Regions from separate parts of the Pseudarthrobacter sp. Hb11 genome, predicted to be linked through region 2. Evidence: riboswitches for the same ligand, from Rfam matches in the RefSeq annotation. Region 2 holds a riboswitch; the other holds the start of a gene.
The links. Region 2 has a riboswitch for glycine ahead of gcvP (aminomethyl-transferring glycine dehydrogenase). Riboswitches for the same ligand answer to the same signal wherever they lie in the genome.
Positions count from the first base shown of each region.

Region 1 (12,007 bases), on a different contig from region 2:
GGAGATCAACGTCCAAGGCGGTGCCCACTTCGGTGAACCCGACGTCGACGTACGCCATGGCTATCGGATATCCCAGCGTGGGTGACGGCTGGCCGGAGGTGACTTCGCCGACCACGTTGCCGTCCTTGAGGACCGGGTAGTGCGCCCGGCCTGCACGGCGGCCCAGGCCTTTAAGGCCCACGAGCCTGCGGCCGGACGTGGTGCCGGCACCGGCTGCCTTCTGGGCGGCCAGCGCTGCCTTGCCCACGAAGTCGCCTGCCTTGGAAAGCCCAACGACGGGTCCCAGGCCTGCAGCAAACGGGTCGCCCTGCAGGGACAGTTCGTTGCCGTACAGCGGCATCCCCGCTTCCAGGCGAAGGGAATCGCGGGAGGCGAGGCCCGCCGGCGTCAACTCCCCCTCGTCCGCAATGGCGACGAGTGCCTGCCAAAGGCCCGCGGCGTCGTCGTTCGCTACAAATATTTCGAACCCGTCCTCACCGGTGTAACCGGTGCGGGCAAGCAGGAGGTTCAGCCCGGCGCCTGCCACCAGGAACGGAACCTCGACGGCGGCGTAATACTTCAGCTCTGTCACCAGGCTGTGCTGCGCGGCCGGGACGAGTCGGAGCAGCAGCTCCTGCGCCGTAGGGCCCTGGACAGCGACCAGCGACGTCCCGGCGGAAGCGTCATCAACGACGACGTTGAACCCCACTGTGCGTTCGGTGAGGGCAGCGGCCACCACCGCGGCGTTGCCTGCGTTGGGCACCACCAGGAAAACGTCGCTGCCGTCAGCAGCGGCCGGGCGGCGGTAGGTGATGAGGTCGTCGATGATGCCGCCGTCCTCGTTGCAGATCAGCGAGTACTTGGCCTTGCCCACTGCCATGGCGGAGATCTTCCCCACCAGTGCGTAATCGAGGAAGGCGGCGGCGTCCGGACCCGTGACCCAGACCTCGCCCATGTGGGAGAGGTCAAACAGGCCGGCGCTCCTGCGGACGGCGTGGTGCTCGGCGAGTTCTGAGCTGTATTTCAGGGGCATCTGCCAGCCGCCGAAGTCCGTGAAGGACGCGCCCAGCTTCTTGTGCTCGTCGTAAAGAGCGGTGTACTTCTCAGTCATGGCCCTGGTCCTTAGTTCTCGAACTCGGACAGCGGCGGGCAGGAGCAGATCAGGTTCCGGTCGCCGGCCGCGCCGTCGATGCGGCCCACCGGCGGGAAGTACTTGTCCTGCTTCAGCGACTTCACCGGGAACACCGCCTGCTCGCGGGGGTAGGCGCGGTCCCAGTCGCTGCTGATGGCGGCCGCGGCGGTGTGCGGGGCGTTGCGCAGCGGGCTGTCGGTCACAGTGAAGTCCCCGTGCGCCACTTGGTCGATCTCTGCCCGGATGGAGATCATGGCCTCAATAAAACGGTCCATCTCGCCGAGGTCCTCGGATTCCGTGGGCTCCACCATGAGGGTACCGGCAACCGGGAACGCCAAGGTGGGGGCGTGGAAGCCGTAGTCGATGAGGCGCTTGGCTACGTCCTCGGCGGTGACGCCGGTCTTGGCGGTGAGCTCGCGCAGGTCCAGGATGCACTCATGTGCCACCAGCCCGCCTTCCCCCGTGTAGAGGACGGGGAAGAAGTCGTTCAGGCGCGCGGCGATGTAGTTCGCAGCCAGCAGCGCGGACTTGGTGGCCTCGGTGAGCCCCTGGCCGCCCATGAGCTTGACGTACGCCCACGAGATGGGCAGGACGCCGGCGGAACCGTACTTTGAGGCAGAAATCGGGACGTCGTCGCCTTCGGTCCAGGTGGCCGCGTTACCGGGCATAAACGGTGCCAGGTGTGCCTTGGCAGCGACAGGTCCGACACCCGGTCCGCCGCCGCCGTGCGGGATGCAGAACGTCTTGTGCAGGTTCAGGTGGGACACGTCGCCGCCGAACTTGCCGGGCTGGGCGAGGCCAACCAAGGCGTTCAGGTTGGCGCCGTCGATGTACACCTGGCCCCCTGCCGCATGGATGGCGTCGCAGACTTCGCGGACGTCGGCGTCGTACACACCGTGGGTGGACGGGTAGGTGATCATGATGCAGGACAGTGCGTCCTTGTTCGCCTCGATCTTGGCGTACAGGTCGGCGTGGTCGATGGTGCCGTCGGCGGCGGTGGCCACCACCACCACCTTCATGCCCGCGAGGACCGCCGAGGCGGCGTTGGTGCCGTGCGCGGACGCCGGGATCAGGCACACGTTGCGCTGCTGGTCGCCGCGGGAGTGGTGGTAGCCGCGGATCGCCAGCAGGCCGGCAAGCTCCCCCTGGGAACCTGCGTTGGGCTGGATGGACACCTGGTCGTAGCCTGTGATTTCGGTCAGCTGCGCTTCCAGGTCAGCGATCAGTTCTCGCCAGCCCTCGGTCTGGGAGTCCGGGGCGAAGGGATGGATGGAGGCGAACTCCGGCCAGGAGATCGCTTCCATCTCGGCCGTGGCGTTCAGCTTCATGGTGCAGGAGCCCAGCGGGATCATGGTGCGGTCCAGCGCCAGGTCCCGGTCGCTGAGCTTCCGGATGTAGCGGAGGAGCTGCGTCTCGGAACGGTAGGTGTTGAACACCGGGTGCTGCAGGAAGTCGGAGGATCGTTCGACGGCGGCATCGAGGCCGCACCCGGCGTCACCTTCGGAGTCGCTGGCGGAAGCCCCAAAGGCTTCCAGCCCAAAAGCTTCAAGGACGCCGTCGACAATTTCTGATGTGGTTGTTTCATCAGTGGAGAACCCCACCATGTCGGCGTCGATGCTGCGCAGGTTGATGCCGTTTGCCTCGGCGGCGGCCACGATGCCCGCCGCCTTGCCCGGGACGGAGACCGTGACGGTGTCGAAGAAGCTGGTGTGGAGCACGTTTAGGCCAGCGGCCTTGAGGGCAGCGGCGAGCGTCCTGGCGTGTTGATGCGCGGACTGGGCGATCGCCTTCAGCCCCTCGGGGCCGTGGTAAACCGCGTACATCGAGGCCACGATGGCCAGCAGGGCCTGCGCGGTGCAGATGTTGGAGGTGGCTTTCTCGCGGCGGATGTGCTGCTCGCGGGTCTGCAGGGCAAGGCGGTAGGCAGGAACCCCGGCGGAGTCCTTGGAAACGCCCACCAAGCGCCCTGGCATCGAGCGTTCCAAGCCTTTTTGAACAGCCATGTAAGCGGCGTGCGGGCCGCCATAGAACAACGGAACACCGAAGCGCTGCGCCGAGCCGACGGCGATGTCGGCGCCCTGCTCACCCGGGGGCGTGATCAGGGTCAAGGCCAGCAGGTCCGCGGCAACGGTCACCAGGGCCCCGCGCTCCTTGGCGTCGGCGATCACGGCGCTGTGGTCGAAAACCCTGCCGGAAGCACCAGGCTGCTGAAGCACCACGCCGTTGATGCCGCCGTCGGGCAGGCCCTTGGAGAGGTCCGCGACCTCAACCTCGAAGCCCAGCGCCTCGGCGCGGCCCTTCACGATGGCGATGGTCTGCGGCAGGCAGTCGGCGTCCAGCACTGTTTTGCCGTCCCGCGCAGCGGCATTCTGTCCGGTGGACTTATTCGCCCTCCGCATCATCAGCACGGCCTCGGCCACAGCGGTGGCCTCGTCCAACAGGGAGGCGTTGGCAATGGGCAGGCCCACCAGGTCCTGGACCATGGTCTGGAAGTTGAGCAGGGCTTCGAGGCGGCCCTGGGAAATCTCGGGCTGGTAGGGGGTGTACGCGGTGTACCAGGCCGGGCCCTCGAGGATGTTGCGGCGGATCACCGGCGGCGTCACGGTGTCGTAGTAGCCCTGGCCGATCATCTGCACGGCGGTCTTGTTCTTCGCTGCCAGCCTGCGCAGTTCAGCCAGTGCCTCCACCTCGCTCAGTGCGCCCGCCAGTTCCAGGGCGCTATCCTGCCGAATGTCCTTGGGCACGGCGGTATCAACCAGCGCGTCCACCGTGTCGTAGCCCACGGCCTTGAGCATGGTTTCAACGTCGGCCTCCCGGCGGGCGCCGATGTGCCGGTCGACAAAGGTGGCGGTAGCCGGGGCGGCGGCGGTGGAGGCCGGAGAAGCGGAAGCCGAAGATACAGTCACGGGGAACTCCATGGTTATGGCGGCGTTATTGCACGCCGCATCGATTCGGGTTCCTCCCCGCTCTGTAATTGGACCTGAGAGTTTCCGCGTTGCCTGCTTCCGCTGGCCCCGCTTGCACCGTCGGTGAGCACGGCAGTCCAGGTATCCGGGGACCGGATGCCCCAGGCGGACAGCCTGCTACTTTCCAGAGTTGCCTCGCCGCGGCGGTACATGGGCCTGTGAGATTCCTGGGGAGGTATTGCTCCTACGGCGCCTGCTTGTACCTTCTGGCAGAACTCTCCCGCCGCAGATCAAAGGCTATTCATTTGGGTTTTCCTGGCGGCGGTGAAGGCCCGCACGTGGACCAATTCTCCTATGCCGCGGGCGCAGGAGCAAATACCGGCTAGTCCCTCAACCGCTCGACGGCGGCAAGGAGTTCGTCCACCTCTGCCTGCCTGTCGCCGGGGTTTCCGGAGGGCCCGCTCTCCCACATTGCGTTGAAGTAGAGCCCGTCCCCCATATAGAGCACAGCCTTCGCCATGGCCGCACCCACGTCCTTCCCGATCAGGTCCAGCCATTGCTGCTGGATGGCAGCAAAACGGCGGCGGGCATCCTCATGTGCCACTTCGGCGAGGCGCGTCGCAGCCACAAAGGAACGGTCCATGGGGGTATCGGACCACAGCGATGACCGGATGAAGTAGGCAGCAGCCCCTTCCGGCGCAGCCGCCATGGCGGCGAGGTCCTCCCCTGCCAGGCGATCCAACCGGTCCAGGGTGGCGGTGATCAGCGCTTCCTTGTTAGGGAAGTGGTACAACAGGCCGCCTTTGGAGACGCCGGCACGCTTCGCCGCCGCATCCAGGGTGGCAGCCCTTTCCCCCACGTCAATGAGGAGTTCTTCAAAGGCATCGAGCACTGCGTCTCGGGCTACGGGTTTGCGGGGCATGGTTCCCATCATCCATCGTCGGGCGGGGTTTTTTAACTGTACCGTCTGGACGGTATAGTTAAAGGATGATGTCTTCCGCCACTCCCCCACAGAACATCACCCCTCACACGTCAGCTGCTCCGGCTGAACCGCATTGCGCCAACGAAAAATGGCGGGACTGGCTCGCGCTGGGACTCCTGATGTTCCCGGTCCTCCTGGTTGCCGTGGACAACACGGCGCTGACCTTTGCGCTGCCGACCATCGCGAGCGCGCTGGGCACGTCCGGAGTTGAGCTTCTGTGGATTGTGGACGCGTACCCGCTGGTGCTGGCCGGACTGCTTGTGGCGATGGGAAGCCTGGGCGACCGAATCGGACGCCGCCGGCTGCTTATCACCGGGAGCATCGGCTTCGCAGCCGTTTCCGCAGTAACGGCCTTTGCCCCCAGTGCCGGCTGGCTGATTGCCGGCCGCGCCGCCCTGGGCCTCTTCGGCGCCATGCTGATGCCCTCCACGCTGTCCCTGATCCGCAACATCTTTGTGGATCCGAACCGCCGGCGGCTGGCTATCGCCATCTGGGCCGCGGGGTTCTCCGGTGGTGCCGCACTCGGTCCAATCTTCGGCGGGTGGCTGGTTGAGCAGTTCTGGTGGGGAGCAATCCTGCTGGTGGCCGTGCCCATCATGCTGCCCCTGCTGGCCTTCGGGCCGGCATTCATCCCGGAATCCAAGGACCCTTCGCCTGGCCGGGTGGATGCGCCCAGCATCGTGCTCTCGCTGCTCACCATGGTTCCGGTGGTTTACGGCATCAAGGAATTCGCCACGGAGGGTGCCGGTCCGCTGGCCCTGGGGAGCATGGCCTTCGGCCTGGCAATGGGCACTGCTTTTGTCCGCCGGCAGCAGCGGCTGGCGAGCCCGCTGCTGGACATGTCCCTGTTCCGCAACCGGGTGTTCAGCATGGCCATCACCGCCAATGTCCTGGCCCTGTTCTCCTTCAACGGTTTTATCCTCTTCCTGGCCCAGCACCTTCAGCTCCTCGAGGGCATGTCCCCTTCCGCCGCAGGAGTGGCAATGATTCCAGCGCTGGTGGCAACCGTGGTGGCGGGCCTCGCGGTGGTTCCGGTGGTACGCAGGATCCGGCCGGGTTTCGTGGTGGGCGCCGGGCTGGCCATGAGTGCCGCCGGCTACAGCATGGTGACGTTCGGCAGCCATACCAACGGCCCGGCACTGCTGCTCGCTGCCCTGCTGGTTTTGGCACTGGGCGTGGGAACCGCCGAGACAATCTCCAATGACCTCATCCTCGGAAGCGTGCCACGGGAAAAATCGGGGGCGGCCTCAGCGATCTCGGAGACGGGTTACGAGGTGGGCGCCCTCCTGGGAACTGCCGTGCTGGGCTCCATCCTCACGGCCTCCTACCAGCACAACCTGCGGCTCCCGGAAGGCCTTCCAGCACCCGCCTCCGGGCACGGCAGTGGACATGCCGGTGAAACCCTGGCCGGAGCCATGGAGCTCGCAGCAAGTCTGCCCGCTCCCCTCGCGGACGCCGTCCGGCACGCAGCCGGCGCCGCCTTCGACTCCGGCGTCCACGTCACCGCCGCAATCGGGCTGGTACTGATGGCGACGGCGGCGGTCCTGGCCGCCGTCGTGCTGCGGAAGGTACCCAAGGCACAGTAGGCGGCATGGGCCGCACCACAGGCAGCCCCGCCCGCAGGCACGAAAACAGCGCCCGGCGGCCGGACTTCAAGTCCGGCGCCGGGCGCTGTGTTGCGCTCCTGGAGAGCTACTGCGCGTCGGGCGCGGTCACGCTCGCGGTGGGCTTCATGGTTTCGGCGTTGACCATCCATGCGAACTGCTCGAACTTGGCGATGAACTCGTGCAGAAGGTCAGCCGACGTGGGGTCTTCCTCATCAACTTCATCGTGGACTTTCCGCATGGTGCCCACGGCAGCCTCGAGGGCAGCAACAATCCGCTCGATGGCATCCTTGGTGCTGATCAGCCCCTCAGGGAAGGGAGCGAGACTCGTGGCCTCTGCCACCGTGGAACTGCGCCCGTCAGGGAGCGCGTGCAGGGCGCGCATCCGCTCGGCCGTATCATCAGCGAACTGGCGGGCGGCGTCAACGATTTCGTCCAACTGCAGGTGGAGGTCCCGGAAGTTGGTTCCCACGATGTTCCAGTGGGCCTGTTTGCCCTGGATATGCAGCTCGATCAGGTCCGTGAGCACAGCCTGCAGATTGTTGGTCAGTGTCGGTGAAGCTTTCATGCGTCCTCCTCGATTGGTCCAGTAATCCTGACGCTACCAGCCCCGCGTACGGCAAAGGACGGCACTCCTCGGAAATTTCTCAGTGAGCTTACTAATTTGTTTTTTGGACATAAACGAACGCGGTTCATATTTCCCCTTGCATCCGGGCGGATGGACCCCCCATACTAAATGAACGTCATTCATTTAGTGACCGCCGTCTCAATGGAGTAGCAAACATGATTGAAATTACCTGCCTCGACGCCCCCGCCTCCCTGGCCCGGACATCGCCGTCCGGCCGGCCAGCCCTGCGCGTGGGCGTGGTCCAGCACCGGTGGCAAGCAGACAGTGCAGCCGTCGAGGCCGAACTGAACGAGGGCATCGGCCGGGCCGCCCGCCTTGGTGCCTCCGTTGTTTTCCTGCCTGAGCTGACGCTTTCGCGGTACCCTGCAGACACGCTGCCGCACAACGATCCCGCCGAGGGCCCCACCCGTTCCCGGCCCTCGGATATCGCCGAGGACCTGCTCACTGGCCCCACCTTCCGGTTTACCGCCGACGCTGCCCGGCGCTACGGGGTGTCCGTCCACGCGTCCCTGTACCAGCGGGCCGAAGACCCTGACGGACAGGATGACGGGCTGGGCCTGAACACGGCCATCCTGGTCTCACCCGAGGGCGAGCTCCTGGCACGGACGCACAAACTCCACATCCCGGTTACCGCCGGCTACTACGAGGACAAGTTCTTCCGCCAGGGCCCGGCCGCCGCTGACGCCTACGAGGTCCATGCGCCCGCCGAACTCGGCGGCGCCCGGCTGGGAATGCCCACCTGCTGGGATGAATGGTTCCCTGAAGTAGCCCGGCTGTACTCCCTGGGAGGCGCGGAAATCCTGGTCTACCCCACGGCTATCGGTTCAGAGCCTGACCACCCCGATTTTGATACCCAGCCGCTCTGGCAGCAGGTGATTGTAGGAAACGGCATCGCCAACGGGCTCTTTATGATCGCGCCGAACCGCTGGGGAAGTGAAGGCACCCTGAACTTTTACGGATCGTCCTTCATCTCCGATCCCTACGGCCGCATCCTCGCCCAGGCACCCCGCGATGCATCGGCTGTCCTGGTAGCTGATGTGGACCTGGACCAGCGGAAGGACTGGCTGACGCTGTTCCCCTTCCTCGCAACGCGCCGCCCGGACACCTACGGCCGCCTCACCGAACCCGTCCGCCCGAATGAATCCATCGGCGGCGAGCGCGGGTTCGCGGAGGTCTGCTCGTGACCGCCGCCGCGGTGCATCAGGACGCCGGCGTACCGCTGCTGGCTTCGCAGGCCCAGCAGTGGCGGATGCCTGCTGAAACAGCCCGCCAGGAGCGGCTTTGGATGGCCTTTCCTGCCGGCGGCTACACCCTTGGTGAGTCGGCTGAAGCCGCCCACGCGGCCCGGTCCACCTGGGCCGCGGTGGCGAATGCCGCCGTCGAATTCCAGCCTGTCACCATGGTGGTGGACCCCGACGACGTCACAACAGCCGCCGCCTACCTGCACCCTGACGTTGAGGTGCTTGCGGCCCCGTTGAACGACGCGTGGATGCGCGACATCGGCCCCACCTTTGTCGTGGACGGCGAGGGGCAGCTCGGCGCCGTGGACTGGGTGTTCAACGGCTGGGGCGGGCAGGACTGGGCGAAGTGGGACAAGGATGCCCTGATCGCCGCCGAGGTGGCCGGGCGCTCAGGTGCGCGGCACGTTGTCTCAGCACTGGTGAACGAGGGCGGCGGCATCCAGGTGGACGGCCAGGGAACGGTCCTCGTTACGGAAACCGTGCAGCTGGATCCCGGACGCAATCCAGGCCTCAGCCGGGCGGACGTCGAGCAGGAACTGGCCAGCACCATCGGCGCCACCCATGTGGTGTGGCTGCCGCGGGGCCTGACCCGGGACTCCGAGCGCTTCGGCACCCGCGGCCATGTGGACATTGTGGCCGCCATCCCCTCCCCCGGCACGCTGCTGGTCCACTCGCAGGAGAACCCGGAGCATCCGGACTTCGAGGTCAGCCGGGAAATCATCGACTTCCTGCGCGGCACCACGGACGCCGCCGGCCGGCAGTGGAACATCATCCCAGTCCCCGCTCCCGAAGCACTCCGGGACGATGAAGGCTTCGTGGACTACAGCTACATCAACCACGTGGTGGTCAACGGCGGCGTCATCGCCTGCAGCTTCAATGATCCCCAGGACGACAAGGCCCTGCAGATCCTGGCGGAGGCCTACCCCGGACGGCGCATCGTCGCCATCGACGCACGGGAGCTGTTTGCCCGCGGCGGGGGGATCCACTGCATCACCCAACAGCAGCCTGCTGCCTCCCAGAAAGTGGTGTCATGACAGAAACCATCCGCAAGGACGCCTCCGCCGGCGGGCATGCTCCCGGCACCGCCCACGGAATCACCCCCAAGGGCCTGAAGGGTGGGCAGCTGGGACTCCTCGCCGTCGTCGTCCTTGGTATCTCAACCATTGCCCCGGCGTACACGCTCACCAGCGCGCTGGGGCCAACGGTGAACGAAGCCGGGCTGCAGCTGCCGGTTATTTTCCTGATCGGGTTCATCCCGATGATTCTGGTCTCGCTGGCCTACAGGGAGCTCAACGCCGACTCCCCGGACAGCGGCACCACCTTCACCTGGGTTACCAAGGCATTCGGTCCCTGGGTCGGCTGGATGGGCGGATGGGGGCTGCTCGCCGCCAACATCATTGTGTTGTCCAACCTGGCCGGCGTGGCTGTCGACTTCTTCTACCTCTTCCTCTCCCAGCTCACGGGCTCGCCGGAGCTGGCTGAGCTGGCCGCGAACAAGCCGTTGAACGTGCTGACCTGCTTTGTGTTCGTTGCCCTTGCCGTGTGGGTGAGTTACCGCGGCCTGCACACCACCAAACTGGTGCAGTACGGACTGGTGGGATTCCAGCTGCTGGTGCTCGGCCTGTTTGTGGCCATGGCCTTCGCCAACTGGTCCACCTCGGAAACAGCAATCCCCTTCAGCTGGGACTGGTTCGACGTCACCAAAATCGAGACGTTCGGGCAGATCGCCGCGGGCATTTCACTGTCCATTTTTGTGTACTGGGGCTGGGACGTCTGCCTCACCGTGAACGAGGAAACCGCCAACGGCAAAAAGACGGCGGGCCTCGCCGGCACCCTGACCGCACTGATTGTCCTTGCGATCTACCTGCTGGTAACCATCGCCACCATGATGTTCGCCGGCGTTGGGGACACCGGCAACGGGCTGAACAACACCGAAAACCACGAGAACATCTTCACGGCCCTGGCCTCCCCCATCATGGGCCCCTTCGCCATCCTGATGTCCCTGGCCGTGCTCTCCAGCTCCGCTGCCTCGCTGCAGTCCACGTTTATGTCGCCCTCCCGCAGCCTGCTGGCAATGGCCCACTACGGGGCATTGCCTGAGCCGCTCAGCCGCGTGAGCAAGCGCTTTGCGACGCCGGGCTACGCCACGATTGCCGCGGGCATCGTGTCCGCGGGGTTCTACGCCGTGATGCACGTGGTCAGCGAAAACGTCCTGAACGACACCATTCTGGCGCTTGGCCTGATGATCTGCTTCTACTACGGGCTGACCGCCCTCGCCTGCGCCTGGTACTTCCGCAACAGTGCCTTCAGAGGCCTCCGCAACATCGTGCTGCGTTTCCTTTGCCCGGTGCTCGGCGGCGTGGGATTGTTCGTCGTGTTCCTGCAGACCGCCGTGGACAGCTGGGCTCCGGAGTTCGGCAGCGGTTCTGAAGTGTTGGGGGTGGGGCTGGTATTTGTCCTGGGGGTGGGCATCCTGGCCCTTGGCGCGGTGTTCATGCTGGTGATGTCCCGGATGCGTCCCGGCTTCTTCCGCGGCGAAACCCTCAAGCGGGACACTCCCGCCCTGGTGGTTCCGGAGTAGGTCCGGCTTCCTTGCAGCACCCAAAAAGGTGCCGTACCCCGGATTCCGGGGTGCGGCACCTTTTCGTTGCGTCACCTTTGTTGTGTCACCAGAAGTGGGCCACGTCCACAATCAGCCGTGAACCTGTTCCGGGACCGGCCACCGTAAAGACCCGGAAGGGCAGCCGGGCGCGGACGCCCAGGCCAACACTGGTGTAGCCCTCGAAGCTTCCCGCGTAAACCACCTGCCGGAAGGTCTGGTAGCCGGAGACGTTGGACAGTTCGGTCTTTGCCCGCGGGTTGTACGTGACGTTGCCCTTCTGGTCATAGGAAGGCGCATGCACTGAAACCTGCAGGCGTGCGCCGCCCCTGACCGGAATGGTGAAACCGGAGCCGTCCTGGACGATGTTCGGGACATACCGGACCGTGTAGCCCGTAGCCGGGCCGTTAAGGTCAACCACCATCCGGTCAAAGCAGTAGTGCTGCCCGGTCCGGACGTTGGTGACGGAGGCGGTGCTGAATTTGGGCCCGGCTTTTGCGAGGGACCCCCATTGAAGACCGCAATACGATGTGGCAGCCGAGGCGGGCCCCGGAACCAGAATTCCCAGCCCGACAGCCACGAGGAGAGCCGTAAGCCAGATGAGGAGTTTTTTCATTGTGGGTGCCATCCAGAGGAGAGTGGAGCGATTGGATAGCTCAAGCGTAGGAGCGCTGCACTACGGAATACGAGGGTTGTGGCCGCTTCGGCGCGGAACCGTAAGGAAGCCGGGATCCGCATCACGCGCCTGTAAATCGGGGGCTCTTTTGCCCCCGTCCTTAACCGTTCCGGTGCCGTTTCTGGACCCGGCCGTTATGCCGGATAACGACGCCGGAAAGACCAAACAGCGCCGGTCACCCTGAAGGGGTTGCCGGCGCCGTTCTGGGTATGGATTTCAGCCTTCGCAGTCGCGGCAGTACTTCATGCCGTTCTTCTCGC
Region 1 covers NZ_JBWZCM010000014.1:13,826-25,832, reverse strand. The annotation lists gene gcvT (glycine cleavage system aminomethyltransferase GcvT) at 1-1,090, opposite strand, end outside; gene gcvP (aminomethyl-transferring glycine dehydrogenase) at 1,102-4,029, opposite strand; glycine riboswitch at 4,070-4,211, opposite strand; glycine riboswitch at 4,212-4,310, opposite strand; gene AC50X7_RS16180 (TetR/AcrR family transcriptional regulator) at 4,400-4,939, opposite strand; gene AC50X7_RS16175 (MFS transporter) at 5,005-6,585, shown strand; gene AC50X7_RS16170 (Dps family protein) at 6,692-7,171, opposite strand; gene AC50X7_RS16165 (nitrilase-related carbon-nitrogen hydrolase) at 7,387-8,415, shown strand; gene AC50X7_RS16160 (agmatine deiminase family protein) at 8,481-9,506, shown strand; gene AC50X7_RS16155 (APC family permease) at 9,503-11,053, shown strand; gene AC50X7_RS16150 (AMIN-like domain-containing (lipo)protein) at 11,139-11,687, opposite strand; gene AC50X7_RS16145 (DUF4193 domain-containing protein) at 11,964-12,007, opposite strand, start outside.
Region 1: linked by a shared signal. The riboswitch ahead of gcvP (aminomethyl-transferring glycine dehydrogenase) and the one ahead of gcvP (aminomethyl-transferring glycine dehydrogenase) in region 2 are both predicted to bind glycine.

Region 2 (12,007 bases):
GGTGCGTGGAAGCCGAAGTCGATGAGGCGCTTGGCCACGTCCTCCGCGGTAACGCCGGTCTTGGCGGTCAGGTCGCGCAGGTCCAGGATGCACTCGTGTGCCACGAGGCCGCTCTCCCCGGTATAGAGGACCGGGAAGTGCTCGTCCAGGCGGGCAGCCACGTAGTTCGCAGCGAGCAGCGCGGACTTGGTGGCCTCGGTCAGGCCCTGTCCGCCCATCAGCTTCACGTAGGCCCAGGAAATGGGCAGCACGCCGGCGGAGCCGAAGCGTGAAGCGGAGATCGCGACGCCGTGTCCGGCCTCGTGCGCAGCCTTGTTGGCATCACCCGGCATAAACGGCGCCAGGTGTGCTTTCGCAGCAACAGGTCCGACGCCGGGTCCGCCGCCACCGTGCGGGATGCAGAAGGTCTTGTGCAGGTTCAGGTGGGACACGTCGCCGCCGAACTTCCCCGGCTGTGCCAGCCCGACGAGTGCGTTCAGGTTGGCGCCGTCGACGTATACCTGGCCGCCGGCCGCGTGGATAGCATCGCAGACTTCGCGGACGTCGGCGTCGTACACCCCGTGGGTGGACGGGTAGGTGATCATGATCGCCGAGAGGACGTCCTTGTTGGCTTCGATCTTGGCGTGCAGGTCGGTGTGGTCGATGGTGCCGTCGGCGGCAGTAGCCACCACCACCACCTTCATGCCGGCGAGGACGGCGGAGGCTGCGTTGGTGCCGTGGGCCGAAGCCGGGATCAGGCAGACGTTGCGCTGAGCCTCGCCTCGGGAGTGGTGGTAACCGCGGATCGCCAGCAGGCCGGCCAGTTCACCCTGGGAACCGGCGTTGGGCTGGATGGACACCTGGTCGTACCCGGTGATCTCGGCCAGGTCGGCTTCGAGCCCGGAAATCAGCTCCCGCCAGCCGGCAGTCTGAGAATCCGGGGCAAACGGGTGGATGGAGGCGAACTCAGGCCAGGAGATGGCTTCCATCTCGGCGGTGGCGTTCAGCTTCATGGTGCAGGAGCCCAACGGGATCATGGTGCGGTCCAGCGCCAGGTCCCGGTCCGAGAGGCGGCGGATGTAGCGCAGCAGCTGGGTTTCGGAGCGGTGCGTGTTGAAGACCGGGTGCTGCAGGTAGGTGGAGGTGCGCAGCACGGACTCAGGCAGCTCGAACCCGGAAGCCGCCGCAACGGGGCCGGCGCCAAAGGCGACAACAACCGCGGACAGGACCTCCGGCGTCGTGGTTTCATCGACTGACACGCCAACTGTGTCCGCATCGATGAGGCGCAGGTTGATGCCGCGGGCTTCGGCGGCGGTGATCACCTTGGCGGCCTTGCCGGGCACACGGACGGTGAGGGTGTCGAAGAAGGTGTCGGACACCAGTTCGCGGCCGGCGGTCTTCAGCGTGGTGGCCAGGGCGCGGGCGTTGTTGTGGACCGTTTCTGCGATCGCCTTCAGGCCGTCGGGGCCGTGGTAGACGGCGTAGAAGGAGGAGACGATGGCCAGCAGGGCCTGCGCGGTGCAGATGTTGGAGGTGGCCTTCTCGCGGCGGATGTGCTGCTCGCGGGTCTGGAGGGCCAGGCGGTAGGCGGGGACGCCGGCGTCGTCCTTGGAAACGCCCACGATGCGGCCGGGGAGGGTGCGCTCCATGCCCTGGCGGACCGCCATGTAGGCGGCGTGCGGGCCACCGAAGAACAGCGGGACGCCCAGGCGCTGGGTGGAGCCTACGGCGATGTCCGCGCCCTGCTCGCCCGGCGGGGTGATGAGGGTGAGGGCCAGGAGGTCGGCGGCGACGGTGACCAGCGCGCCGCGGTCCTTGGCCGCGGCGATGACGGCGGTCTGGTCCCAGACGCGGCCGGAGACGCCGGGCTGCTGCAGGACCACGCCGTTGATGCTGCCGTCGGGCAGTCCGTCGGTGAGGTCCGCGACCTCCACCTCGAAGCCGAGGGCTTCGGCGCGGCCGAGGACGATGGCGATGGTCTGCGGGAGGAGGTCGGCGTCGAGGACGGTCTTGCCGTCCTTCGCGGCCTTGTCCTTGTTGGCGCGGCGCATCAGGAGCACGGCTTCGGCGACGGCGGTGGCTTCGTCGAGCAGGGAGGCGTTGGCAACCGGAAGTGCGGTGAGGTCCTGGACCATGGTCTGGAAGTTCAGCAGCGCCTCAAGCCGGCCCTGGGAAATTTCGGGCTGGTACGGGGTGTAGGCGGTGTACCAGGCAGGCGCTTCGAGGATGTTTCGGCGGATCACCGGCGGGGTCACGGTGTCGTAGTAGCCCTGGCCGATCATCTGCACGGCCATCTTGTTTTTGCCGGCGAGCTTGCGGAGTTCGGCGAGGACCTGGACTTCACTGAGGGCGCTCTCGAGGCTGAGCGGCTTGTCCTGGCGGATGGAATCCGGGACCGCGCTGTCTACCAGGCCATCGACGCTGTCGTAGCCAACGGCCTTGAGCATGGTGTCGATGTCGGACTGGCGGCGTGCGCCGATATGGCGGTCTGCGAAGGTGGTGGGGGACGATTGAACCGTCATGAGGGGAACTCCATAATTCAGGTGGCGCCTAAGCACCACGTTGATTCGGGTTCCTCCCCGCTCTGTATTGGACCTGAGAGTTTTGCGTTGCACTGCTCTTGAGCAGGGCGCCACTTGCACCGTCGGTGAGTCCGGTTGCCCGGACTGCTTTCCAGAGTTGCCTTGCCGCGGCGGTACGTGGGCCTGAGAGATTCCTGGGGAGGATTTGCTCCTACGGCGCCTGCAGAACGTACCGGCAGGACTCTCCCGCCGCAGATCATTAGCACGTGCCACTGGTGGGTGACACGACTCACACCTTACCGTGTTCCGGGCCGAGTGGCAAAATTACCGTCCGATGGGTCGGAAATCTGCCCCGCACCCGGACGCATCGTTCCCGGGCGGCGAACGACGGCGGGACGTCCCGCCGTCGTGATCTCACCAAGGCGTCACAGGCGCCGCCGGGGACGGCAGGCGTTCAGCCTTGTTCCGTCGCAGCGACCGGAGCCGGTGCAGGAGCGTCGCTGGCCAGCGGTTTCCGCCGGCGATAGATCTGGGCGCCGATGGCTGCGGGGATCACAGCCAACGCGGTAACCCGCATCCAGGGCCGGTCCAGGACATGGCCGGTGAGCGCATCCAGTGAGTAGGGCCCGGAACCCCCGATGGTGAACGCTGCTGCGGCCAGGCCCAGCACCGCGGGGTACTCCAGGCCGCCCTCAGTGGCGAAAAAGCCGTTGGGTTCGCGGGACAGGCGTTGCACCGCCCGTACCCATGGGGGTCGGTATCGCGGTGTCTACAGAGAAGAGCCGCATGTAGTTCTCACACATGCTGACGCCTACATTGGCAGGGACAAGTGCCCCGCCTACTGCCACCCGGAGCCCCTCCGAAAAGTTTGTGCCCCCGGGCAGGGCGACCGCCTTGCCGTCGAAGCGGGTCCCGGCCGGAAAAATCAGGGTGTAGTCGTAGCCACTCTGGTCGCGGAGAACCATGCACCCGGCTCCGTCGGTTTCCAGGACGCCATGGCGCTGGCCCGGTTCCCTGGGCGCGGTCGATTCCCCCGTGTGGACCACAGCCTTCTTGCCGGCGGCGCTCGTGATGACGGCCATCGGCATGTCATCCTCAGTAGCCTGCCCCAGCGGCGACTCGGCTGTTGCGGGCTCCGTCGCGCCAGGCGCGCTGTGCAGAGGCGGCGCGGCACAAGACACGAGCATGAAGGCGGCGGCAGCGACAAAACCTACGGTAATCCGGCGTTTCATATCGTCCCCCCGACGTTTGATGGCCCCAGCCTAGCCCCGACAACAAATCCCGGATACGCCTTACCGGAGGACCTTGACTTCGCGGTCCTGGCCGATCCTGACGGAAACCGCTTCTGCGTCATTGACAAGAGCCCGCGGTAACGCTGCGTACCTGGGACAGCAGCGGCCGACGGCGGGATTTCCCACCGCCGTCTGCTGCCTGCACAGGGCCCTCCATCGCGCCCTGTGCAGCGCTTCGGTCAGGCGGCCAGCGGTAGATCGAACAGCTGCTCGGCCAGCCTGACGAGGTGGCGGGGAGCGTCGGCCTCTTCGCCCGGGCCGCCGCGGCCCAGGAACATGGCCGTCCCGTGGATGGCTTCTTCCAGTTCGACCCCCGCTTCGCGCATGAGGACCTCCGCCCGGAGGTTCTCCGTGTATCTGATTCCCCCGCTGTCCAGATACACGTGCCAGTCCCCGCCGGCCACAACTCCAACTTCCCCAGCGGCCAGCCGTTGCAGTGCTGGCAAGTCCAACTGGACCAGTCCGATGTGAACCGGATGGACGAGGCGGGCAGGGACAATCAAGGCATTGAAGGAAGTGTTCATGGCGGTGGTCCTTGTAACTGAGCAAGCGGCCTGGCCCGGCGGCGGGGGCAGCGGCCTTCGGATTCTGTTGGAATGGCGCGGGCAGCCGACCGGGCTAGGAGTCCCAAATTTGGCTGCCCGCTGGTTTGTTTAGCGCTGGTTCTTGCGCGGCTTCACAAAAGCAATTTCGCTGTTTTCGGCTTTTGCTCTTTTGTCGGCTCTTTTTTCAAGGATTGACTTGCCGGCCTTTTTAGCGGCGCTGCTTTTCGGAGATTTTCCTGACATCGGAATCACGCCTTTCCATGCTTTGCGTTACCCCATACCATACCTACTTTTATTTATTTATCCAGTTCCTGATAAACCCGCTTCCGCCGGAGACTGCGCGGACTGTTCAGGGCTCCGAAGAATGACCGATACAGTCAAGCAGCTTTTTGGATAATGACCGAAAACCCGCTTTTTCTATTTTCCGTCAGCAGCTGCACAAAAACTGAAATTGCCCGAATCGGGGCTGCGGCTTCCTTACCGGGAGATGCCAGCACTGCTTGCGCCCGCTTCACAGGACAGGAACAGTCATGACCTACGAGCGAAACCTAACCTTCAACCTCAGGATCCGCGGCTTGTCGGAGCCCGAAATCTCGGAAGTTCTCGACGAGGTACGGGCTCACCAGGCATCAGCAGGAACCTCAGCGGCAACAGAATTCGGCCCAGCTGAGGAGTACGCGAAGCAGTTCCCCAAGAAGAAGCGGCAGACCCTGGGACGCGATGTCACGTCCCTTGGAGCTGCGTTGGCGCTTGCTTACATTCTTCTTGTCGCCCTCTTGATGCTTGTCTTTAAAATCGACATCCGCGACTTCGTAGGGCCCGTCACGCTTATGCCGGCAGCCATCGTCATCCTGGCAGGCGTCCTCGCAGGATTCCTCATTGACTATTTCAAACCAGCACCAGGCCGTTCAGTCCGCTAAGCACCCGAACGCAGTACTCGCGAGACTTGGTGTACCAGCCCCATGGTTTTCGGGCCTAACCATCCGCCAGGTCCTCAAGCGCTCCAAACGGCATGGTCAGGGTGGCACTCTTCGCTGCTGGGGCCGGCAAGTATCGCCCGAATCTTCCCGTAGTCGAACACACCTCTGCCCCAATCCACTTCCAGGGCGTGTAACGCCTGTCGGTTCCGGCGCTCCGCTTCACACTCAGGCATAGCCGTTGCTGTTGTGCCTTGCTCCAGAAGGAACAGGCCTGGCCGCTCACCAGGTGTGACAGCAGTGATGATCTGGTCGCTCATAGTCATCCCCCAATACTGCGCAGATACGGTCCGGTGTAGTGCTGATCACCGGGTGCCAAACTATCCCAGCAGCAGGTCGGTTTGGTCAAGACCCCGGCCAGTATTGGCATGGGGCAGGGTGGGCTTCCGGGTTTTCATGGAGCAGTTGCGGCCGGTCACTTCGCCCTGGTGCAAGGAATGTCGGCATGCTCGTATTTCTGGAGACGGACCGGCTGTTACTTCGGCAGTTTGATCGGCGTGATGCTGGCCTGCTCGTAGAGCTCGACGGTGATCCGACTCGGGCAGCGTTACAGGTTTGCGGTTTCTTCCTCCGCCAGCCTGATCAGGCGAAGCTCGTCCTCCACCGCGCGGGACGGCCAATAGTCCTTCGACAGCTCGCTGGCCCGGATCCTGTCTGCATCGGGGAAAAGCTTGCCGAGTAGCCCGGCGGCCTGCAGCAGGGCAATCAGCACTATGGTCCGAGGGTCAGGCGCCTTGGTTAGGGGCTTGGCAGCAGGCGTCTTGGCGTCGGGCGTCGCGGACCCGGCCGTCCCGGACGCCCCACCGACAACGCCCGTCCCGTCAGCAGTTTCACTGGTATCCGGCGCCTCGAGGTTGGATGCAGGACCGCTGAGCGCGGCCTCGATCCTTTTCAGCAGCGCCGCCTCAGGAGCATGGTCCTTCTCCGGGAACCGCACGGCACGGAACCGGCCCAGGTGCTTTTCACCCACGTGTTCCACGATGCCCAGTGACACCAGCCCGTCGTAGACACGCAGCACTTCGGCGCGGCTCTCCAGCACGCCCACCCACCACTTGGGAGTGTGAGGCCGGGACTTCGCACGGATGAGTTCCAGTTCGTGCTCGAACTCAGTGGCCGGGGTGGCACCGGTTGCTTTGACGCGCTTCCCCTGCAGCTCCACAGCACCGAGCAGGTCCAGCTCGGCCAGAATTGCCCCTGCCACCGTGGTTCGAAGCGCGAACAGCGGCACTTCAGGTTTGCCGCTTGTGTCGTTTGTGGCCAAAAGCAGGAAGGCCTGGGGAAGGTTCAGCTCCACCGTTTGAGGCGTTTCAGCATCCATAGCATCATGGTGGCGCAGTTCGCCAGCCACCACAATGATGATTTGAACGGCCGACGGCGGGCCGTCCCGCCGTCGTCCGAATCCCACCCTTACGAGGCCCGCGTGAAAGTTCCCAGCCCGGTCCTGTCGTAGAAGTCCAGGGTGACGCTTGGCGTGGATCCGCCGCTTACTCCGGCAAACAGCGCACCGGCCAGGCCATTGGCGTTCTCGCCGATGGATTCGAAACTGAACGTGTCGCCGTCAAAGTGCGTGAGCTGGAACGTGGTGGGGCTGCCGGTGGGTCCCAATCTCATGGTCAGTTTCCCGCCTTCCTCCAGGACCACCAGCGGACCATAGTAGGAGTTGTCATAAATGCCGGTGTAAGTACTGATCGCTTTGGCGGGAGCCGGGTTGGGTGGAATCTTGGTGTAGTCCACCTTGGGCTTCTCGGACTCATCTATTTGTTTGAATACGCCGGCGGTGAATGCCAGCCAATCAACCGTGGGCGATCCATGCTGGGCTGTATCCAGGAAGCCTGCGGCGATTGCTTCAGGAATTCCCTGTGGGCGTCCGTTGGTCAGGACCACAATGCCCAATTGCTCACCGGGAAGCATCGAGACGGCGGTGGCGGCGCCAAGATAAAAGGCGCCGGAGTGCCCCAGCTGGACCCGGGCCTGGTCGTCGTAGGAGACGTTCCAGCCGAGCCCATAGAAGCGGGAGCGGGCAGCCGGAGCCGACGCCGGCCCGGAGACCGCATGGGGAATGCGGGTGGTTTGAAGGGCCGCCGCATCAATAAGGGGCTGACCCTCGTAACTGCCGTTGGCGAGCTGCAGCCGGAGCCATTGGGCCAGGTCCCGCACGGACGAACTCGCGCCCCCGGCCGGAGCCTCGGCATCGGCGTTACGCTGGTATTTCGCCGCCCACTGTTTGTTCCCGAGCGGCACATGGATGATGGCCTTGTTTGCGGCTTTAGCGTAGTCCGAGTAGCGGTAGCTGCTGGCGGACATTCCCAGTTTCCGGAACAAGACCTCGTCGGCCAGGTCCTCCCAGGTCATTTTCATCGCGTCGGCTGCTGCCTGGCCGGCCTCCGTGAAGCCGAAATTGCTGTAGTTGTAACTGGACCGGAACGTATCAAGGGGCTCCTGGTTGAGATGGCCGAGGATGTACCCACGATCGAATCCGAGGTCCTCAAGCAGGTCACCCGAACCCGTTTCCAGCCCGCTGCGGTGCGCCAGCAGATCCGCAAAGGTCGCGTTCCGCGTGACGTAGTCATCCTTGAGTGCGAAGTTCTTGTTATATCCAACGACGGCGTCGGTCCATTTGAAGACTTCCCGGCCCACCAACGCCGCCACCACTGTGGATGCCAGGGGCTTGGACACAGAAGCCAACTGGAACACCGTGTCAGCACCGACCTTCTCGGACTTCCCGACCTCCCGCACCCCAAAGCCTTTGGAGTACAGCACCTCGTCCCGGTACACCACGGCGACAGCCATGCCGGGCAGCCCGGTGTGCTCCATGGCACCCTGGATCTGTCCGTCGAGCCGGCCCAAGGCATTATCGACCTTCGGCCGGTCCAGCAATGGTTCAACCTGTCCCGGCGGGGCAGGGAGAAGTGGTGCCGATGTCGCTGACGCTTGCTGGGCAGATTCGACGGTGCAAGCGGACAGCAGGGGCATGGAGGCGACTCCGGCCGCACCAATCCCGGCCGCTTTGAGCACCGTACGTCGGTTCGGCGTAACGGAACCATTATTCATTTCGAATCCTTGATCCTTGGGCGGTGAGTGCTTTCAGCAGGCCCCAGCCTTCCCGACAGCCTTAATGGTGAACCCCGCAGTGGAAGCAAGCAATGGATGCTGCGGAACTCGGGCGGGCTTAAGCTGTTACCAGCACGTCCTTCCAGCACCCGGGAAGTCATCATGGACACTGAAACCGCCGATGTGACCGGTCATGATGTCACCACCATCGTCTGCGTGTGCGGCAACACCGTCAGCCAGGACGGACTGATCCAGGCCAACTTCCAGGGCGTACCCGTTCACTCGGGAGGAGACACCCCAGTCCCCGCAGGGCTTGCGGCCTGGCCCGCGGATGAGGATCTCTACACCCTGTGCCCCAAATGCGGCCGGGTGTACCGCGACACCGTCATTGAAGAAACAGGAACCGCGCCCGTCGCTTTCCAGGTTGACGTCGCCACTGGCCCCATTGCAGAGGCAATTCAGGTCCACTGGCGACTCAGCACCTAGACGCTGCCCGCGGTGCCCTGTGAGCGTGGGAACCTGCGCGACGGCCGAACCTTCCGCCGTCGAACGCTTCCGGCTGTGGCCTGTCCCGCCAAGCGGGTAAATTATGGCAATGATTTCCATTGACCGGGACGATCCCGCACGGGGCGATGTTCACCAGCTCCTGAGTGAGCACCTGGCAGACATGTTTGCCACCTCGCCGGCCGAAAGCGTCCATGCCCTGGACCACTCCGCGCTGTCCGCGCCGTCCATCACGTTTTGGACCGCCCGCGACGACGGCCGCCTGCTGGGCTGCGGCGCACTGAAGCTCCTGGAATCCCCGCCCGGCTCAGCCATGCACGGCGAGATAAAGGCCATGCGCACCAATGCCACGGCAAGGGGACGTGGCGTGGCCACCCGCATGCTCAGGCATATCCTCGACGACGCTAAGATCCGAAACTTCGAACGCGTCTATCTTGAGACCGGCACCGAGGACTACTTTGCTCCCGCGCGGCGCCTGTACGCCCGGAACGGCTTCACTGAGTGCCCGCCGTTTGCCGACTACGTCCTGGATCCCAACAGCGTGTTCATGGAACTTCGCCTGTAGGCGGAAGACTTCCTGAAGCGGACGACGGCGGGCGCCCACCCGCCGTCGTCCGCTTCACTCTGTCCGGAGCCGGCAACGCCCACCCTAGAACTGCCCGGTGGGACCGCTGTCCTTGACGTCGCCGCGCCAGCCGCCGGTTTCGGTACCGCGCGATTCAATGAACTCCTTGAACTTGCGCATGTCGGCCTTTACCTGCATCTCGTCGATCTTCAGTGCCGCGCCTGCTTTTTCAGTCAGGGTTTCCGGCGCCCACTCGAAATGGACCTTGACCTTCGTGTGGTTGGCATCCAGGGGCGTAAACCGGATGATGCCGGCATGGGACTTGCCGTCGGTGCTCCGCCAGGCGATCCGGTCGTCCGGTTCCTGGTCAACTATTTCAGTATCGAACTCCCGCTGAACACCACCCACCTTGGTAACCCAGTGGTTGGTGGTATCTGTCAGCTGGGTTACGGATTCCACACCGGACATGAACTGCGGAAAGGATTCGAACTGCGTCCACTGGTTGTACGCGGTCCGCACTGGAACTGCGACATCAACGGTCTCTTCAACGTGTTCCATCTGCTTCCTCCTGTCATCGGACGGCCGCAACGACAGACCGGCAGCACTTGCCATCCTGCCAATCAGGCAGCCGCCACCTCTGCACGATAAGTCCGGCGGCTACCGGTGTCCAGTGCCTCGGAAATCCCCGGGAAAGGCCTACGACGGCGGGAGACCTGACGTCACACAACGCGACGGCAACCCCATCCAGACAGGCCACGCCCTACCCTTAACAGGTGACTTTGACTAAGATCCGCACCGCCGCCGCGAGCTCGCTCGCCGCCGCCGGTCTCCTGTTTACCCTCGCCGCGTGTTCTGCGCCGGCAACCCCCCAGCCAACCACTTCTGCACCCGCCTCCACGGCAGCAGCCTCAACCAGCGCCTCCGAGCCCTGCGCCGGCGTGAAGGTCATCGTCGATTCCGGCGCCTTGAAGCAGTCAGCCGCCGACAAGTCCGTCTGCGTTGCCGTGGACGCGGCGACTCTCGCGTCGGAGGTACTCGCCGAAGCAGAGGTGAAAACCGAGGGCACTCCGAAGTATCCCAAGGACGTAGTGTGCCGTGTGAACGGTGTTCCCGCCGCGGACTTCGACATCACTCACAAGGCCGGCACGTATCGGGAAGAGTGCAAGGACATGCCCGCCGCCTTCGCCTACTGGTCCCTCTGGGTTAAGCCCGCCGCTGGCGACTGGGCCTACGCCCAGGAAGGCCTTGGCACCCTGAAGGTTAACCCCGGAGAAAGCCTGGAGCTGCTCTTCGCGGTCGACGGCGAACCGGCCGCACCCACCGCATGACCTTTCGACCCGCGCCGTTACGCGCAGCGGCGGCACTCGCCGTCGTGTTCATCGCGGCGCGGGTCATTTACCGTATTTTTTTCAACGGGACGGGTGCCGGCGAAGCGCTCCTGCTGGACCTTCCGGCGCTACGGCTGCCTGCCCCGTTCGCGCATGTGGTCTTCCTCGGGCCAGTCACGGCAGAAGGGCTGTGGGCGGCGGTTCTGTCCGCCGTGCCAATTGCCGGCATGATCCTGGGTTTCGGGCTCCTTAACGCCTGGGTGGATGTGTCCCGCGGCTTCGTGGTCCTGGCCCGGCGCGGTCCCCTACAAGGCATCGCCCGCATGCTTGTGGTGGCGTGGGCAGCGCTCCCTGCTCTTGCCGACGCCGTGACCTCCGTGCGCCTGGCTTTCCGGTTAAGGGGTGAACGCTTCGGCCCACGCGCCCTGGTGCCCGTACTTGAGCGAACCCTTGAGCACGCGGGCAGGGTGGCCGCGGCCCTGGAACTGCGCGGCTTCGGAAGCAGGGCAACGCACCAGCCCAGCCGAAGTAACGAAGCACCGGTCCTCATCCGGGACGCCCTCTTCCGCATCGGCAACGCACAGGTGCGGGTCGATACCTTCGCACCGGCAAGTGGTTCAATCACGGTGATCACCGGGCCAACAGGCTCCGGCAAGTCGACCATCCTGCGCGGCATGGCCGGTCTCCTCTCACACGTTGACGGTGGAAAAATTTCCGGCACCCTGCGCGTCGGTGGAAAGGACCGGGCCACCACTCCGCCACGCGATACCGCCCGACTCATCGGCGTCGTCCTGCAGAACCCCCGCGCCGCCTTCGCCTCCACGCGGGTCCGTGATGAAATCTCCCTCGCCCTGGAACTGCGGGGCCTGCAGTCCGGTGCCGCTAAGGCCCGTGTGTTCGAAGTGGCGGAGCGCGTCGGGGTGTCCGCGCTCCTGGATCGCGATCCCAGCACCCTCTCAGCAGGTGAAGCAACGCTCGTAGCCATCGCCGCCGCCGTCGTGGATTACCCGGCTTTACTCCTAGTGGATGAACCGTTGGCCGACCTCGACACAGCGGCACGAGCACGCGTCATCGCCGCGCTGCACGCCCTGGCCCGCGATGAAGATGTCTGCATCATCGTGGCGGAACACCGGGCGGAAGCGCTCGTATCGGATGCCGATTCGTGGTGGACCATCGACGACAGTGCCCTGGTGCCGGGTGTTGCGCCGTCCCCGCCTTCGTCACCTGCGGCTGCCCTTCCAACG
Region 2 covers NZ_JBWZCM010000003.1:93,063-105,069, forward strand. The annotation lists gene gcvP (aminomethyl-transferring glycine dehydrogenase) at 1-2,501, opposite strand, end outside; glycine riboswitch at 2,554-2,661, opposite strand; glycine riboswitch at 2,663-2,760, opposite strand; gene AC50X7_RS07075 (hypothetical protein) at 2,956-3,237, opposite strand; gene AC50X7_RS07080 (hypothetical protein) at 3,194-3,733, opposite strand; gene AC50X7_RS07085 (hypothetical protein) at 3,973-4,317, opposite strand; gene AC50X7_RS07090 (hypothetical protein) at 4,447-4,581, opposite strand; gene AC50X7_RS07095 (hypothetical protein) at 4,869-5,258, shown strand; gene AC50X7_RS07100 (GOLPH3/VPS74 family protein) at 5,863-6,633, opposite strand; gene AC50X7_RS07105 (serine hydrolase) at 6,723-8,366, opposite strand; gene AC50X7_RS07110 (hypothetical protein) at 8,529-8,852, shown strand; gene AC50X7_RS07115 (GNAT family N-acetyltransferase) at 8,962-9,435, shown strand; gene AC50X7_RS07120 (SRPBCC family protein) at 9,520-9,993, opposite strand; gene AC50X7_RS07125 (hypothetical protein) at 10,209-10,763, shown strand; gene AC50X7_RS07130 (ATP-binding cassette domain-containing protein) at 10,760-12,007, shown strand, end outside.